2 regions of the Kitasatospora arboriphila genome follow, and region 1 is predicted to be linked to the other one. Evidence: riboswitches for the same ligand, from Rfam matches in the RefSeq annotation. Region 1 holds a riboswitch; the other holds the start of a gene.
The links. A riboswitch is a leader RNA that binds a small molecule or an ion and turns the genes downstream of it on or off. The one in region 1 is predicted to bind S-adenosylmethionine.
Positions count from the first base shown of each region.

Region 2: linked by a shared signal. The riboswitch ahead of thrC (threonine synthase) and the one ahead of ABD353_RS12390 (IclR family transcriptional regulator) in region 1 are both predicted to bind S-adenosylmethionine.

Region 1 covers NZ_BAAALD010000018.1:39,394-46,952, forward strand. Annotated here, with positions in the region: gene ABD353_RS12380 (PI-PLC domain-containing protein) at 1-774, opposite strand, end outside; gene ABD353_RS12385 (class I SAM-dependent methyltransferase) at 911-1,690, opposite strand; gene ABD353_RS12390 (IclR family transcriptional regulator) at 1,876-2,589, opposite strand; SAM riboswitch class I at 2,782-2,924, opposite strand; gene ABD353_RS12395 (pullulanase X25 domain-containing protein) at 3,240-5,786, shown strand; gene ABD353_RS12400 (molybdopterin molybdotransferase MoeA) at 5,814-7,052, opposite strand; gene narI (respiratory nitrate reductase subunit gamma) at 7,049-7,559, opposite strand, start outside.
Region 2 covers NZ_BAAALD010000008.1:83,261-90,819, forward strand. Annotated here, with positions in the region: gene groL (chaperonin GroEL) at 1-131, opposite strand, end outside; gene ABD353_RS06710 (cold-shock protein) at 450-656, opposite strand; gene ABD353_RS06715 (MoaD/ThiS family protein) at 1,175-1,480, opposite strand; gene thrC (threonine synthase) at 1,511-2,788, opposite strand; SAM riboswitch class I at 2,806-2,939, opposite strand; gene ABD353_RS06725 (glucosyl-3-phosphoglycerate synthase) at 3,077-4,081, shown strand; gene ABD353_RS06730 (alpha,alpha-trehalose-phosphate synthase (UDP-forming)) at 4,142-5,611, shown strand; gene otsB (trehalose-phosphatase) at 5,665-6,516, opposite strand; gene ABD353_RS06740 (DUF3263 domain-containing protein) at 6,554-6,781, opposite strand; gene ABD353_RS06745 (cupin domain-containing protein) at 6,875-7,216, shown strand; gene ABD353_RS06750 (extracellular solute-binding protein) at 7,248-7,559, opposite strand, start outside.

The DNA of each region.
Region 1 (7,559 bases):
GAGCGTGGCGGCGAGCTGTCCGGCGGCGCGGTCCGCGGCGCCCTTCTTCAGTTCCGCGCACGTGTTGTACGTGGCTTCGGTGCAGTTGCCGAACCCCTTGGTGATGTCGCTGTCGCCGTAGTCCATCACCCGGCGGCCGGCCGGGATCGCCGGGCCGGACCGGTCGAAGGCGGCGCGGACCCGGTCGCGCGTCCCGGTCGTCGTCATGCCCTCCAGCGGGCCGAGCCTGCCTTCGAGGCTCATCCAGCCGCGGCCGCCGACGTCCGGGGTGCTGCCGCCGTGGTACTCGTAGAAGCCGTAGAGCACCTGGATGCCGGCGGCCGTCAGCCGCTGGGCCTTGTCGCGCAGTCCGGCGACGCTGCATCCGCGGTTCTGCTGCTCCCCGCAGTAGTTGGGGTCCTTGATGTCCAGCCAGACCAGGGCCAGCCGGCGCCCGGCACCGGCGTTGCCGACGATCCGGTCGATCATGCTGTCGAAGCTCGGGCCCGGCCGGGCGTCGCCGGCCGAGGAGCAGTCGTGGTAGGCGCGCCATTCGTTCGGGTTCCACCAGGCGCAGACGTCGATCTCGATGCCGTTGGCGCCGTGGTCGAGTGCGGCGTCGACGCCGTCCAGGGTGTCGACCCGGTGCGCGACGGCGTAGATCGCGTGACGTTGGTCGGCCGCCGCGGCCGGGGTAGCCCCGACGGTGCCGGCGCCGACGGCTCCGCAGAGTGCGGCGGCGGTCAGCGCCGCCCACCTCCGCAAGCCGGCACCCCTCCCGAGTCGAGCGATCATGAATGGCCCCCTTCTTGTCCGCGTTCAGTCAATCGACCTCACCGACTGCATGCTGACACGGCCCCGGCGACGGGGAACCGGATCCGGCCACGCCACGGCACCCGCATGGCCGCGGCCCGGAGCCTCGGGACCGCCCTCACAGCCTCCGGCTGCGCAGCACCCCGGTCAGCATCGGCAGGGTGAACTCACCGCGGGCGGTCTCCGGTTCACCCGCGAGGAAGGCCCGGATCCGGCCCAGCGCGGCCTCCCGTTCCCGCTCCGGCATGACCAGCATCCCCGCGCGGGTCGCGAGCGAGGCGACCAGGGTGTCGGCCGTGCGGCGCTGCCCGTGCGGGAACGCGGTCTGCTCGGGCGACCCGAACCGGGCGGGTCCGCCGGCCTTCGGAAGGTGCATGGCGGCCGTTTCGGCACGCCAGGCGGCGGGCGTGTCACGGGGGCCGACGGCCGCGCTCCCGGCGGTCCGCGCCAGTCCGGCGACCCAGTCGACCCGGTCGTCCAGCAGGTTCCACAGGCCGGCCAGCACGCCGTCGGGTGCCAGGACCCTGGCGATCTCGGGGCCCGCGACGGCCATGTCGAACCAGTGCATGGCGTTGCCGGCCAGCACGGCGTCGACGGAGGCGTCCGGCAGCGGGATCGCCTCGGCGTTGCCCCGCAGGGCGCGGACGTCCGGCAGCGAGCGGCGCAGCTCGGCCAGCATCGCCGGGTCGGGCTCGACCGCGACGACCTCCGCGCCCGGCGCGAGCAGTCCCGCGGTCAGCTTGCCGGTGCCGGCGCCGAGGTCGAGCACCCGCGGGCCGGGCGCGGGTTCGAGCGCCCAGCGCACGGCGGCCTGCGCGTAGTCGGGGCGGTGTTCGGCGTAGGCGGTCGCCGCGACGCCGAACGACGAGGCGTGGAGTGAGCGTTCGTCCTGATTCACACGCCCACGCTAGCTGACGGACGGTCAGCCGACCCGATGGTGCGCGAACCGGATGCCCGAACCGGATGCCCGAACCGGCGGCCGGCCCACGGGTGTTCCGCGGGCACGGCTCGGCGGCCTGCTGCGCCGGTTCGACCGGTTCGACCGGCCCGGCGGGCCGGCGGGCTGGCGGGCTGGCGGGCCGGTCAGGGCTGGCGCAGGGCTTCGCCGAGCCGGCCGGCGGCCTCGACGACGGCCTGGGAGAGCCGGGCGCCGGGGTGGCGGGTGAGCCGCTCGATCGGCCCGGAGACGGAGACGGCGGCGACGACCCGGCCGGCCGGACCGCGCACGGGTGCGGAGACGGAGGCGACCCCGGCCTCGCGTTCGCCGATGGACTGGGCCCAGCCGCGGCGCCGTACGCCGCTGAGGGCGGTGGCGGTGAAGCGGGCGCCCTGCAGGCCGCGGTGGAGGCGTTCGGGCTCCTCCCAGGCGAGCAGGATCTGCGCCGCGGAGCCGACCTTCATCGGGAGGGCGATGCCCACCGGCACGGTGTCCCGCAGGCCGGAGAGGCGTTCGGCGGCGGCCACGCAGATCCGGACCTCGCCCTGCCGGCGGTAGAGCTGGGCGCTCTCGCCGGTGAGGTCGCGCAGGTGGGCCAGGACCGGGCCGGCCGCGGACAGCAGGCGGTCCTCGCCGACGGCCGCCGACAGCTCGGTGAGCCGGGGGCCGAGGGCGAACCGCCCTTGCAGGTCGCGGGCGACCAGGCGGTGCTGTTCCAGTGCGACGGCGAGCCGGTGGGCGGTGGGCCGTGCCAGGCCGGTGGCGGCCACGAGTCCGGCCAGGGTGGTGGGACCGGCCTCCAGGGTGCCGAGGATCGAGGTGACCTTGTCGAGCACGCCGACGCCGCTGGTGTTCTCCATGATGGGTACTCCGTCTCAGATCCCGTGAGCGGCGGGGGCCCCGCCCACGGACGCTCCGCGCGGGAGCGGGGGTGGTCAGCGAGGACAGGCCGGAGAAGTCGGCCGAGTGGCTGCGCCGGGCACGGGACGGGTACGCGGAGAGACCGGGGCGGGAAGCGCCCGGGCGAAGGACAGCACAGAGAGCACCGTGTCTCCTCATCTTTCCCGCGCCACAGTGGCGGCAGGCCGGAGTTGGCACTGATCCCGGGCGGCGCGGCGCGTACTTCGGACGCCGGTTCGACCGGGGAGTTGCCGGGGCTTCGTAGGGCCGGTCCCTCCACCCCTCTGGATGATTCGCGAGGAACCATACAAGATTCCGCGGGCGGCCCGCCAAACCTCCCCCGTCCGCGCCCAGGTCCGTCGGCATCGGCACGGAGCGAATGCCCTTGCTGCAAATTGCAGAAACCCCGTGCGCCCTGACTTGACGTGTCCTCAGGACGGCGGGATCGTCGGTCGCGCGACGCACCCCACCGCCCCCGCGGGCCGGGATCGCCCGTCCCACCGGTCGGCGACCCCCCGCGCACCCCCACCACCCTTCACCCGGGACGGCCGCGACGTGCCCCCACACGCCGTCGCGCCGACGTCCCGGGCCGCCCGGGAGGCAGTCCCCCATGGCTCACACCTTTCCGCGCGCAAGATCGGCCAGGACGGCGTCGTTCGCGGTGCTCCTCCTGCTCGCCACCGCCCTCGTGTCGCTCACGGCGTCCACGGCCGACGCCGCGCCGGCCGCCGTCAGCCTGCCCGGAACCTTCGACAGCGAGATCGGCTGCTCCGGCGACTGGCAGCCCGACTGCCCACGGGCGCAGCTCGCGCAGCGCTCCGACGGACGGTGGGCGGCCGCCTTCGCCCTGCCCGCCGGCAGCTACGAGTACAAGGTCGCGATCGACAACGGCTGGACGGAGAACTACGGCGCGGGCGGCGCGGCGGGCGGCGCCAACCTGTCCGTGACCGTGCCCGCGGGCGGCGCCTCGGTCGCGTTCGTCTACGACCCGGCCACGCACCTGGTCGACAGCTCCGTCCGGCCGGTCGTCACCGCCGTCGGCGACTACCAGTCCGAACTCGGCTGCGGCGCCGACTGGGCACCGACCTGCGCGGCCACCACCCTGCAGGACCCGGACGGCGACGGCGTCTACAGTTACACCACGACCGCGATCCCCGCCGGGGCGTGGAACACCAAGGTCACCGTCGGACAGTCCTGGACGGAGAACTACGGTGCCGGCGGGGCGGCGGGCGGCGCGAACATCGGCTTCACCGTCCCCGCGGACGGGGCGGCCACCACGTTCTCCTACTCCGCCGCCACGCACCTGACGACGGTGCGGAGCACCGAGGCCACCGACACCCCCGCCACGCTCGGCGCGATCTACTCCCCCACCGGCACCACCTTCCGGCTCTGGTCGCCCGACAGTTCCGACGTCAGCGTCAGCGTCGGCGGCACCAGCCACCCGATGACCCCGGTGACCGTGAGCGGCTACTCCGCCGTCTACCAGGCCGTGGTCGGCGGCGACCTCAAGGACCAGGCCTACCAGTTCTCCGTGCGCGGCACCGCCGTCCGCGACCCCTACGCCCAGATGGTCAGGCCCGGCACCACCCAGGGCGTCGTCGTCGACACCGCCTCGGTCGCGCCGACCGGCGGCAGCCGGGCCCCGCGGCCCGCCCTCGCCGATCGGGAGGACTCCGTCGTCTACGAGTTGAGCGTCCGCGACTTCACCGTCGACGCCAGCTCCGGGGTGGACCCTGCCAAGCGCGGGAAGTTCCTCGGCCTGGTGCAGACCGGCACCACCACCGCCGGCGGCGCCAGGACGGGCATCGACCACCTCAAGGAACTGGGCGTCACCACCGTCCAGCTGATGCCCTCGTTCGACTTCGGCAGCACCGTGCCCAACTGGGGCTACGACCCGGTCGACTACAACGTCCCCGAGGAGCAGTACTCCCAGTTCAGCGCGCCGGAGGACCGGATCCGCGAGTTCAAGGACATGGTCGACGGATTCCACCGCAACGGCATCCGCGTGGTCATGGACGTGGTCTACAACCACACCTACGACAAGAACGTCTTCGGCGGCATCACCGGGAAGTACTACACGCCGACCGACCTGTCCGCCACCGGCAACTCGATCGACGACGGCAACCCGATGGTCAGCCGCATGATCCGGGACTCGCTGGAGCACTGGGTCCGCGACTACGACGTCGACGGATTCCGCTTCGACCTCGCCGGGGTGCACCGCTACAGCAGCGTCTCCGCCTGGGCGGGCTACCTCAACACCACCTACCCGGACCGCAACCTCCTGCTGTACGGGGAGCCGTGGAGCGCCGCCGCCGACCCGCAGGAGGCCCAGAAGGTGCGCTACGGCACCGTCCCGGCCCTCGCACCGGCGCACGTCGGCGTCTTCAACGGCGTCTACCGGGACGCGATCCGGGGCGGCACGGACGACGACGTCATGGCCTACATGGGCGGTTCGGGCAACCCCGGCGCCATCGCCTTCGGCATGCGCGGCTCACCGACGGACGCGAAGAGCACCGCCGTCCTGTCCGACCTGTGGAGCCCGGCGTTCGCCTACGACCCCGAGCAGACCGTGAACTACGCCTCGATCCACGACAACCTGAACCTCTACGACAAGATCACCTACTCCGGGGCGAGCGGCGGCGCAGCCGGAACGGCCGGCCGGATCGACCGGTTCGCCGTCGGCATGGTGCTCACCTCCCAGGGGATCCCGGTCATCGCCGAGGGTGACGAGTTCCTCCGCTCCAAGGTCGTCGGGGGCGACTACGCCACGGCGAAGAACTCCTACAACGCCTCCGACACGGTGAACGCGATCCACTGGGGCGACAAGACCGCCAACGCGGCCGTGTTCCGCTACTACAAGGACGCCGTCGCGCTCCGGAAGGCCGCACCGGCGCTGCGCCTCACCGGCTGGGACGCCGTCCACAACCAGATGACCGCCCAGGTGGACGGCTCCGTGGTGGTCGGCCGCATCGGCTCCGACGCCGCGGCGCCCACGAGCTACGACACCGTCGTCGTCTACAACCCCACCGGCAGCACCTACGACGTGGGCCTGCCGCCGGGAACGTGGACGAAGGTCCTCGACGGCGGCGGCGCGGCCTCCGCCACCGGCGACACCGCCTGCGCCGGCCTCGCGGTGACGGTGTTCCGCAAGAACTGACACCGGGCGCGGCCGGTCAGTGGCCGGTCAGTGGCCGGTCAGCTCCAGGACCTCGACGGTGGTGCCGCCGGCGACCCCGCCCGGCGGCACCACCGCGAGGGCGTCGGCGAGCGCCAGACCGCGGAGCATCGCGGGCCCGTCGAACCCGAGCGGCACCGCGCCGCCCCCGGTGAACGCCACCGGCAGCAGCCGGGTGTCCCGTGCGCAGCCCGGCAGGTCGGTGGCGGCGACGACCCGGCGGGGGGACGGGTCCGGCCGGCCCGCCAGCCGCCGGAGCAGCGGCAGGGCGAGGGTCACCGCGCCGGCCACCGCGGCGAGCGGGTTGCCGGGCAGGCCGACCAGGAGGCGGGCCCTGCCGTCGGCGGCGGGCGGCAGTTCGGCGAGCAGCATCGGGTGCCCGGGCCGCACCGCGACGGAGTCGACCGGCAGCCGGGCGCCCAGCCCGCCGAGTGCGTGGTGCAGGAAGTCCACCGGCCCGGCCGCGGTGCTGCCGGTGGTGACCACGACATCGGCCGTCGAGCTGCGCAGGGCGGCGCCCAGCGGCCAGCTGTCGTCCGCCACCCGCCGGATCCCGGTCACCTCGGCGCCCGCGCTCCGCAGCAGGGGCGGCAGCAGCGGGCCGAGGGCGTCGCGCACCCGGCCGTCCCGCGGCAGGCCGGAGGTCAGCAACTCGTCGCCGAGCAGCAGCAGTTCCACGGTCGGGCGGCGGTGGACGGTCAGCCGGTCGTACCCGGCGGCCGCTGCCAGGCCCAGCACGGCCGGGGTGACGGTGGTGCCCGCCGCCAGCAGCAGGTCGCCCCGGCGGCACTCCTGACCGCGCGGGCGGACGTCGCGGCCCGGGGCCGCCGGCTCCGGTGTCCGCCAGTACAGGACGCCGTCGGGTGCCGTCGCCCGCCCGTGCTCGCGGCGCAGCACGGACGTCGCACCGGACGGCAGCCGGGCGCCGGTGGCGACGGGTACGGCGGTGCCCTGGTCGAGCGGCGCGGCCTCGGCGCCGCCCGCGAGGACGCCGCCGTCGCGCAGCCGCCACGGTCCCGTCCCCGCCACCGCCCATCCGTCCATCGCGGAGGTGTCGAACGGCGGCAGGTCGGTGAGGGCGGTCAGCGGCTCGGCGAGCGTGTGGCCGAGCGCCTCGGGGAGGGCCCGGACGGCGGCGGGCAGTGGCTGTCCGGCGCTGTCCCGGGCCGCCTCGCGCGCCCGTTCCCACGTGATGGCCCCGGACGTGGTGCCGTGTTCGGCGCGGGTGCGCAGCGCCGGCCGGTTCACCGGGCACCGCCGGTCGGGGCGGGGCGCCGGCGGTAGACCAGGTAGGGGCGGACGAGGTAGCCGACGGGGGCGCTCCACACGTGCACCAGCCGGGTGAACGGCCAGGCGGCGAAGAGCAGGCAGGCCGAGAGCGCGTGCAGTTGGAACAGCAGCGGGGCACCGGCCATCGCCTCGGGCCGGGGGTGGAGGGCGAACACCCCGCGGAACCAGATCGAGACGGTGGAGCGGTAGTCGTAGCCGCCGCCGACGACGTTGTGCACCGCGGTGGCGGCGAAGCCGAGCAGGACGGTCGCCGACAGCAGCGGGAAGAGCAGTTTGTCGCTGCGGTCGGTGACGATGCGGATCCGCCGGTTCAGCAGTCTGCGGGCGCTCAGCATGCCGAGCCCGGTGATCATGGCCGTTCCGGCGACCGTGCCGAGCGAGACGGCCGTCAGGTGGTAGGCGTGCTCGGAGATCCCGGCCGCCTCCGTCCACGAGGCCGGGACGGCCAGGCCCACGACGTGGCCG
Region 2 (7,559 bases), on a different contig from region 1:
CCCCACTTCTTCTCAAGGACGACGTTGCGGCCCTTGGGGCCGAGCGTGACCTTGACGGCGTCGGCAAGCTGGTTCATGCCGCGCTCAAGGCCGCGGCGAGCTTCCTCATCAAAAGCGATGATCTTGGCCATCTGAAGTGGTCCTCCGGGACACGGTCGACTGCTCGGACCAGAGGTGCCCGCGACGGACGGCCCTGTGAGCGGGGGTCCTTTCCCCTACCGCTCGCCGGGGCCTCACCGACCCGGTCCGCTTGTCACTCTCAAGCTGTGAGTGCTAACGCCAATGATTAGCACTCGCCGGTGGCGAGTGCAAGCCCGTTCGCCGTGTCCCGTGGCGCGGCCGCACCGGTTCCGGACACGGCACAGGCCCGTACGACGTGTCGTACGGGCCTGTCGCGAAGAATCGCCGACCAGCTCGTGACGAGCCGAGGGCTCCGCAGGTTTCGAGGGTCAGCCCGCGGCGGCACGAACCATGTCCGCCTGCGGCCCCTTCTGCCCCTGGGAGATCTCGAACTCGACCCGCTGGCCCTCTTCGAGGGTGCGGTAGCCGTCCATCTGGATCGCGCTGTAGTGGACGAACACGTCCGCACCACCGTCGACCGCGATGAAGCCGTAGCCCTTCTCCGCGTTGAACCACTTGACGGTGCCCTGAGCCATTCCGAACTCCCCTTGTGCTGTGCTGGCCATTCACGGGTCCGCAGTCTTTGCGGGCCCAGGTCCGGTGGGCCGGCCCGAGGGAACCCCCCCTGGGCACGGCCCTGCACGCCGCAGACCACCGCCCGAGGCCCTTCGCGGGCCCGGCGGACGGGTGAATGCGTCGACCGCGGCTGAATGTATCCGGACAGGAGCCCTGTGCAACAGGCCCAACTTCGGGGAAATCGGCAGCCATGACAAGGGATATGACGGGATGAAGGCCGCAGATCTCGGCATTTCACGCCGGACATAACGGGCAGAAAACGACATATAGCCGCATGAATTCTGACACTTGCCTGACAGGTTCGTCCCCGCGCCGTCCGCGGCCCGTCTCAGCGGGCGGACGTCCCCGCGACCCGTTCCGGAGCCTTGCGCACACGATCCGACCGGCCGGGCCTAGGCGCGCAATTCCGGGTATTGGCGCTGATCAGGGCGGGCGGCGCGGAGGGGAGTACTGCCACCGCCCCGAACTCTACTCCCCGTCAGGCGGTCGAATTGCACCCGGCACGGCGAGAGCCGCCGGCCACCGCGGGGATGATCGACACCGTGGCGCCGTCCTTGATCGCGGTCTCCAGGCCCTCGGCGAAGCGGACGTCGTCGTCGTTCACGTAGACGTTCACGAACCGACGGAGCTTGCCGGCGTCGTCCAGGATGCGCGCGGAGATGCCGGTGTGGTTCTGCTCCAGGTCCGCGACGACGGCGGCCAGGGTGTCGCCCTCGGCGGTGACCTCGGCCGCACCGCCGGTGTAGGTGCGCAGGATGGTCGGGATGCGGACGGTGGCGCTCATGGGTGCTCCTTGGCGGAAGGGGTGGGCTGCTCAGGCGAGGCCGGCGGCGCGGAAGGACTCCAGCGTCGGACGGATGGTGGCGGTCAGTCCGGCGTCGGCGACCGCGTCGAGGGTCTTCAGGCCGTCACCGGTGTTGATGGCGACGGTCTCCTTCGACGGGTCCAACTGCCCGGTCTCGACCAGCTTCTTGAGGACGCCGACGGTCACGCCGCCCGCGGTCTCCGCGAAGATGCCCTCGGTGCGCGCCAGCAGCTTGATGGCGGCCACCACCTCGGCGTCGGTGACGTCCTCGACCGCGCCGCCGGTGCGGCGGGCGATGTCGAGCACGTACGGGCCGTCGGCCGGGTTGCCGATCGCCAGCGACTTGGCGATGGTGTTCGGCTTCACCGGCCGGATCACGTCGTGGCCGGCCTTGAAGGCGGCGGACACCGGGGAGCAGCCCTCGGCCTGGGCGCCGAAGACCTTGTACGGCCGGTCCTCGACCAGGCCGAGCTTGATCAGCTCCTGCAGGCCCTTGTCGATCTTGGTGAGCTGGGAGCCCGAGGCGATCGGGATCACGATCTGCTCCGGCAGCCGCCAGCCGAGCTGCTCGCAGATCTCGTAGGCCAGCGTCTTGGAGCCCTCGCCGTAGTACGGGCGGAGGTTGACGTTGACGAAGCCCCAGCCCTCGCCGGCCGGGTCGCCGATCAGCTCGGAGCAGAAGCGGTTCACGTCGTCGTAGTTGCCGTCGATGCCGACCAGGGCGCCACCGTACACACCGGCCATGACGATCTTGCCCTGCTCCAGGTCGTGCGGGATGAACACGCAGGACTTGAACCCGGCCCGGGCGGCGGCGGCACCGACCGCGCCGGCCAGGTTGCCGGTGGAGGAGCAGGAGAGCGTGGTGAAGTCGAAGGCGCGGGCGGCCTCGATCGCACAGGCCACCACGCGGTCCTTGAAGGAGTGCGTGGGGTTGCCGGAGTCGTCCTTGACGTGCAGCTGGGCGGTGAAGCCGAGCTCGCGGCCCAGGTTGTCCGCCTTGACCAGCGGGGTCCAGCCGGGGTTGAGGTTGGGCTTGCCGGCCACGTCGGCGGGCACCGGCAGCAGCGGGGCGTAGCGCCAGATGCTGGCCGGGCCGGCCTCGATGCGCTTGCGGAGCTCCGCGGCGTCGTAGCCGCCGAAGTCGTAGGCGATCTCCAGCGGGCCGAAGCACTCCAGGCACGCGAAGCTCGGGCCGAGCGGGAAGCGGGTGCCGCACTCGCGACAGGAAAGCGCTGCGGCCGGACCGAGGTCGACGGTGGCAGCGGATGCAGGGGTAGCGGTAGCCATGGTGGCGGAGGCCTCTCTCCTCATCTTCCCCGCGGCGCGGTTGCGCCACAGGCCGGAATTGGCACCTGTCCCGCGGGAGGCCTGCGACCGCCGCTGCGAGAAGGTTGCCGGGACGTCGACGGGCCGTTCCCTCAGTCCCTCTGGATGAGCTCTGTGAAGTTGTGTGTTGTTCGCTGCGGTGACCCCGGCGTGCGAAGGCTCGACCGCAGTACGAAGACTGTATCCGAAGGCCCCGGCGCCGAAAGGCGGCGTCCGATCCGCGAGATGGAAGTTACGAGGAGCGAGACCGTGACCGAGCAGCCCCGTCCCGACGTCCTCCCCGAGGTCGCGTCCTGGCTGCGTCGCCGCTCCTGGGCGGCGGCGGACTACCCGGTGGAGCGGCTGCTCGCCGCCAAGCGGGCGGCGGGGAGCGCCGGAACGGTCAGCGTGGTGCTGCCCGCCCTCGACGAGGAACCCACCGTCGGGGAGATCGTCGCCACCGTCCGCCGCGAGTTGATGGAACGTCACCCGCTGGTCGACGAGCTGGTGGTGGTCGACTCCGGCTCGGTCGACCGGACGGCGGAGACCGCCCGGACGGCGGGCGCCCGGGTGGTCCACCGCGACGACATCCTGCCCCGGCTGCCGGCTGCCCCCGGCAAGGGCGAGGTGCTCTGGCGGTCGCTGCTGGCGACGTCCGGCGCGATCGTCTGCTTCGTCGACGCCGACCTGCGCGAGTTCGACCCGGCCTTCGTCACCGGGATCGTCGGCCCGCTGCTCACCGACCCCTCGCTGCAGCTGGTCAAGGCGATGTACGACCGGCCGCTGGAGACCGAGGGCGCGGTGGTGCCGGCCGGCGGCGGACGGGTCACCGAGCTCGTCGCCCGGCCGCTGATCAACCTGCACTGGCCACAGCTGTCCGGCTTCGTCCAGCCGCTCGGCGGCGAGTACGCGGCCCGCCGCACCCTGCTGGAACGACTGCCCTTCCCGACCGGGTACGGGGTGGAGCTCGGCCTGCTGGTGGACGCCCTGGAGGAGGTCGGGCTGGACGCGCTGGCCCAGGTCGACGTGGGTGTCCGGCACCACCGCCACCAGGACGGCCAGGCGCTCGGTCGGATGGCCGCCACGATCTACCGGACGGCCCTGGAACGGCTCGACCGCACCCACCGGCTGAAGGCTGGCGAGGACCTCGTGCACCCGCTGATCACCCAGTTCAGCCGCGACCCGGGCACCCGGGGCTTCACCGCCCACACCCACGAGGTGACCGCGCTGGAGCGCCCGCCGATGCGCACGGTGCCGGAGTACACCGCGCGCTGAGCGGGGCCCGCGGGGCCGCCGGATGGTTTGCCGGACCGGTCGCGCGGCAAGCTAGGGGATATGGCCGATCTCGCGTTCGAACGTACGCAGCAGTCCGGCGCCGCCCCCGTCCTGGTGGCCTCGAACCGCGGCCCGGTGTCCTTCAGCAGCGGGGACGACGGTGCGCTCACCCTGAAGAGAGGCGGCGGCGGCCTGGTGTCCGGGCTCTCCGCGATCGACGACCCCTCGGCGGTCTGGGTCTGCGCCGCCCTCGGCGACGCCGACCGGACGGCCGCCCGGCAGGCGCCGGACGGCCGGCTCGACCTCGCCGGCCACGACGTCGGCGGACAGGCCGTCCGGATGCTGGACATCGAGCCCGGCACCTTCGCCCGCGCCTACAACGGCATCGCCAACTCCACCCTGTGGTTCGTCCACCACCTGCTGTACGACACCCCGGTCTCGCCGGTCTTCGACGACCGGTTCCGCCGCGAGTGGGAGTCCTACACCGCGTACAACACCGCCTTCGCCGAGGCGCTCGCCGCCGAGGCCGCACCGGGCGCCGCCGTGCTGGTGCAGGACTACCACCTGTCGCTCGCCCCGGCGCTGCTCCGCACGCTCCGCCCCGACCTGCGGATCGGGCACTTCTCGCACACCCCGTGGGCCCCGCCCGAGTACTACCGGCTGTTGCCCGACGACGTCGCCGCCGAGGTGCTCACCGGCATCCTCGGGGCCGACCGGGCCGGCTTCCTCACCGAACGCTGGGCACTCGCCTTCGCCGACTGCTGCGAGGCCGTGCTCGGCGCCGAGGTGGACCGCGCGGCCCGCACCGTCACCCACGCCGGGCGCACCACCCGGCTCGGCGTGCACGGGCTCGGCGCCGACGCCGACTTCCTGCGCGAACGCGCGCACCGGCCGGACGTGGACGCCCGGCTGGCCGCCCTGCGCGAGGCGGTGGGCGACCGGAGGACGATCGTCCGGGTCGACCGCACCGAACTCAGCAAGAACATCGTCCGCGGTCTGCTCGCCTACCGGCACCTGCTGCGCAGCCGCCCCGAGTGGCTGGACCGGGTGGTGCACATCGCCTTCGCCTACCCGTCCCGGCACGACCTGCCCGAGTACCGGGAGTACACCGCGGCGGTGCAGCGGATCGCCCGCGAGATCAACGACGAGTTCGCCACCCCCGACTGGCAGCCGCTGATCCTGCACGTCAACGACGACTTCCCGCGGTCGCTGGCCGCCTACCGGCTGGCCGACGTCGCCCTGGTCAACCCGATCCGGGACGGCATGAACCTGGTCGCCAAGGAGGTCCCGGTGGTCTCCGACGCGGGCTGCGCGCTGGTGCTGTCCCGGGAGGCCGGTGCCTTCGCCGAGCTCGCCGAGGACTCGATCACCGTCAACCCGTACGACGTGATCGCCACCGCGGAGGCGCTCCACCGGGGGCTGACCATGCCCGCGGAGGAACGCACCGACCGCACCAAGCGGCTCGCCGCCGCGGCCACCGCCCTGCCCCCGCAGCAGTGGTTCCTCGACCAGCTCGACGCCCTCGGCTGAGAGGCAACCCACGAGGGGCGCGCCATGAGGGGCGCCGGGGGCGCCTCCGAGGTTCAGCCCAGTTCCGCGGCGAGGGCCGCGAGCAGGTCGACCAGGCCGGCCGGGCCCGGGACGACCAGGTCCGCCCGGTCGGCGAGCTCCCGCACGGGCGCCTCCCCGGTGGTCGGCCCGCTGCACACCAGCAGACCGGGCAGGCCCTCGCCGCGGCGCTTCTCGACGGCGGCGAAGGCGGCGAGGTCGCCCAGGTCGTCGCCGGCGTAGAGCACCGCGCGGGCCGCGTGCTCGGCGAGGAACCCCTCCAGGGCGGCGCCCTTGTCGACGCCGGGCGGCCGCAGTTCCAGGACGAACCGGCCGGGTTCGACGACCAGTCCGTGCGCGGCCGCGAACGCGGCCAGCGGGGTGCGCAGCCGGTCCATCGCGGGCTGCGGTTCGGCGGTGCGGCGGGTGTGCACGGCGAGCGCGCGGCCCTTGTCCTCCGTCCAGGTGCCCTCGGGGGCGCCTTCGCGGGCCAGCAGGGCGGGCAGCTCGGCGCGGGCCGCGGCCACGCCGGCCGGCGGTTCGGGGGCGGTGAGCGCCCCGGTGTGCGCGTCCCAGCGCTCGGCGCCGTACTGCCCGAGGACGGTCAGGTGCTCCAGTCCGGGGACGCCGTCGAAGCCGCCGTAGGCCACCGCGTCGGCGGCGGGCCGGCCGGTGACCACGGCGACGGCGCCGACCCGGGGTGCGAGCGCGGAGAGCACGGCGGCGGCCCGGGGGTGGGCGCGGGCGGCGGTGGGGTCGGCGACGATCGGCGCCAGGGTGCCGTCGAAGTCGAGGGCCACCACGGCCTCGCCGGGTGCGGCCAGCAGCGCCGCCAGGCCGTCCCGCCCGGCGGCCGTGCTCGGAGTGAACTGCTCAGGAATGCCCATGTCCGGGACGGTACCCAGGCTCGGGCGCCGGACACCGTCAGCGTTCGGCGCGCCGCCGTTCGCGGATCCGGCGCAGCCGGTTGACCAGCACCGGGTCGGCGGCCAGCGCCTCCGGGTTGTCCAGCAGGGCGTTGAGCAGCTGGTAGTAGCGGGTCGCGGAGATGTCGAGCTCGGCGCGGATCGCCCGTTCCTTGGCGCCGGCCGTGCGCCAGGGCCGGGCCTCCAGGGCGAGCACCGCGCGGTCCCGCTCGGTCAGGGCGGCCATCGTCCACCTCCTCTTACGAGGTGTCATTCTGCCCGCCCGGTGCGACACACTCTGCCCGCCCGGGCCGGGGCCGGGCCGGGCTAGCGTCGGTCCATGACCTTCGCACTGCACGTCCCCGACGCCGAGCTCGAACCCGAGCCGCTCGACCCCGACCAGATCGTCGCCGGCACGCCCGAGGTGACCGGGAGGGTGCTGTGGTCCTCGCCGGACGGCCGGCAGCTGCGCGGCCTGTGGCAGATCACGCCGGGCACGGTGACCGACACCGAGGCGGACGAGCTGTTCGTGGTGGTGAGCGGCCGGGCGACGATCGAGGTCGAGGGCGGCCCCGTCCTGGAGGTGGGTCCGGGCGACGCGGCCGTGCTGCACGCGGGCGACCGCACCACCTGGACGGTGCACGAGACGCTCCGCAAGGCGTACGCGATCACCCTGCCCTGAGGCCGGCTCCGGCCGGGGCCGCGGCCGGCCCTCAGCGGTGGCTGCGGCCCGCCTCGGTGGCCGCGGCGGCCTGCAGGGCGGCGAGCGCGTCGTTGCCGTCGCGCTTCACCGCGGCACCGATCTGCTGCTTGACCAGGCCGCTGACCTTGTCCCAGGACGGGTCGCCGTAGGGGTAGAAGTTGGCGGTCGGCAGGGCGTTGAGGAATTCGGCGAGGTCCCGGTGGCGGCCGCTGCCGGTCATCGCGGTGCGGGTCTCCTGGGTGACGGGCAGCAGGTTGTACTGCTCGTCGAAGGCGAGCTGGTTGTCGGTGCGGTAGAGGAACCCGAGGAACTTCTTGAGCTC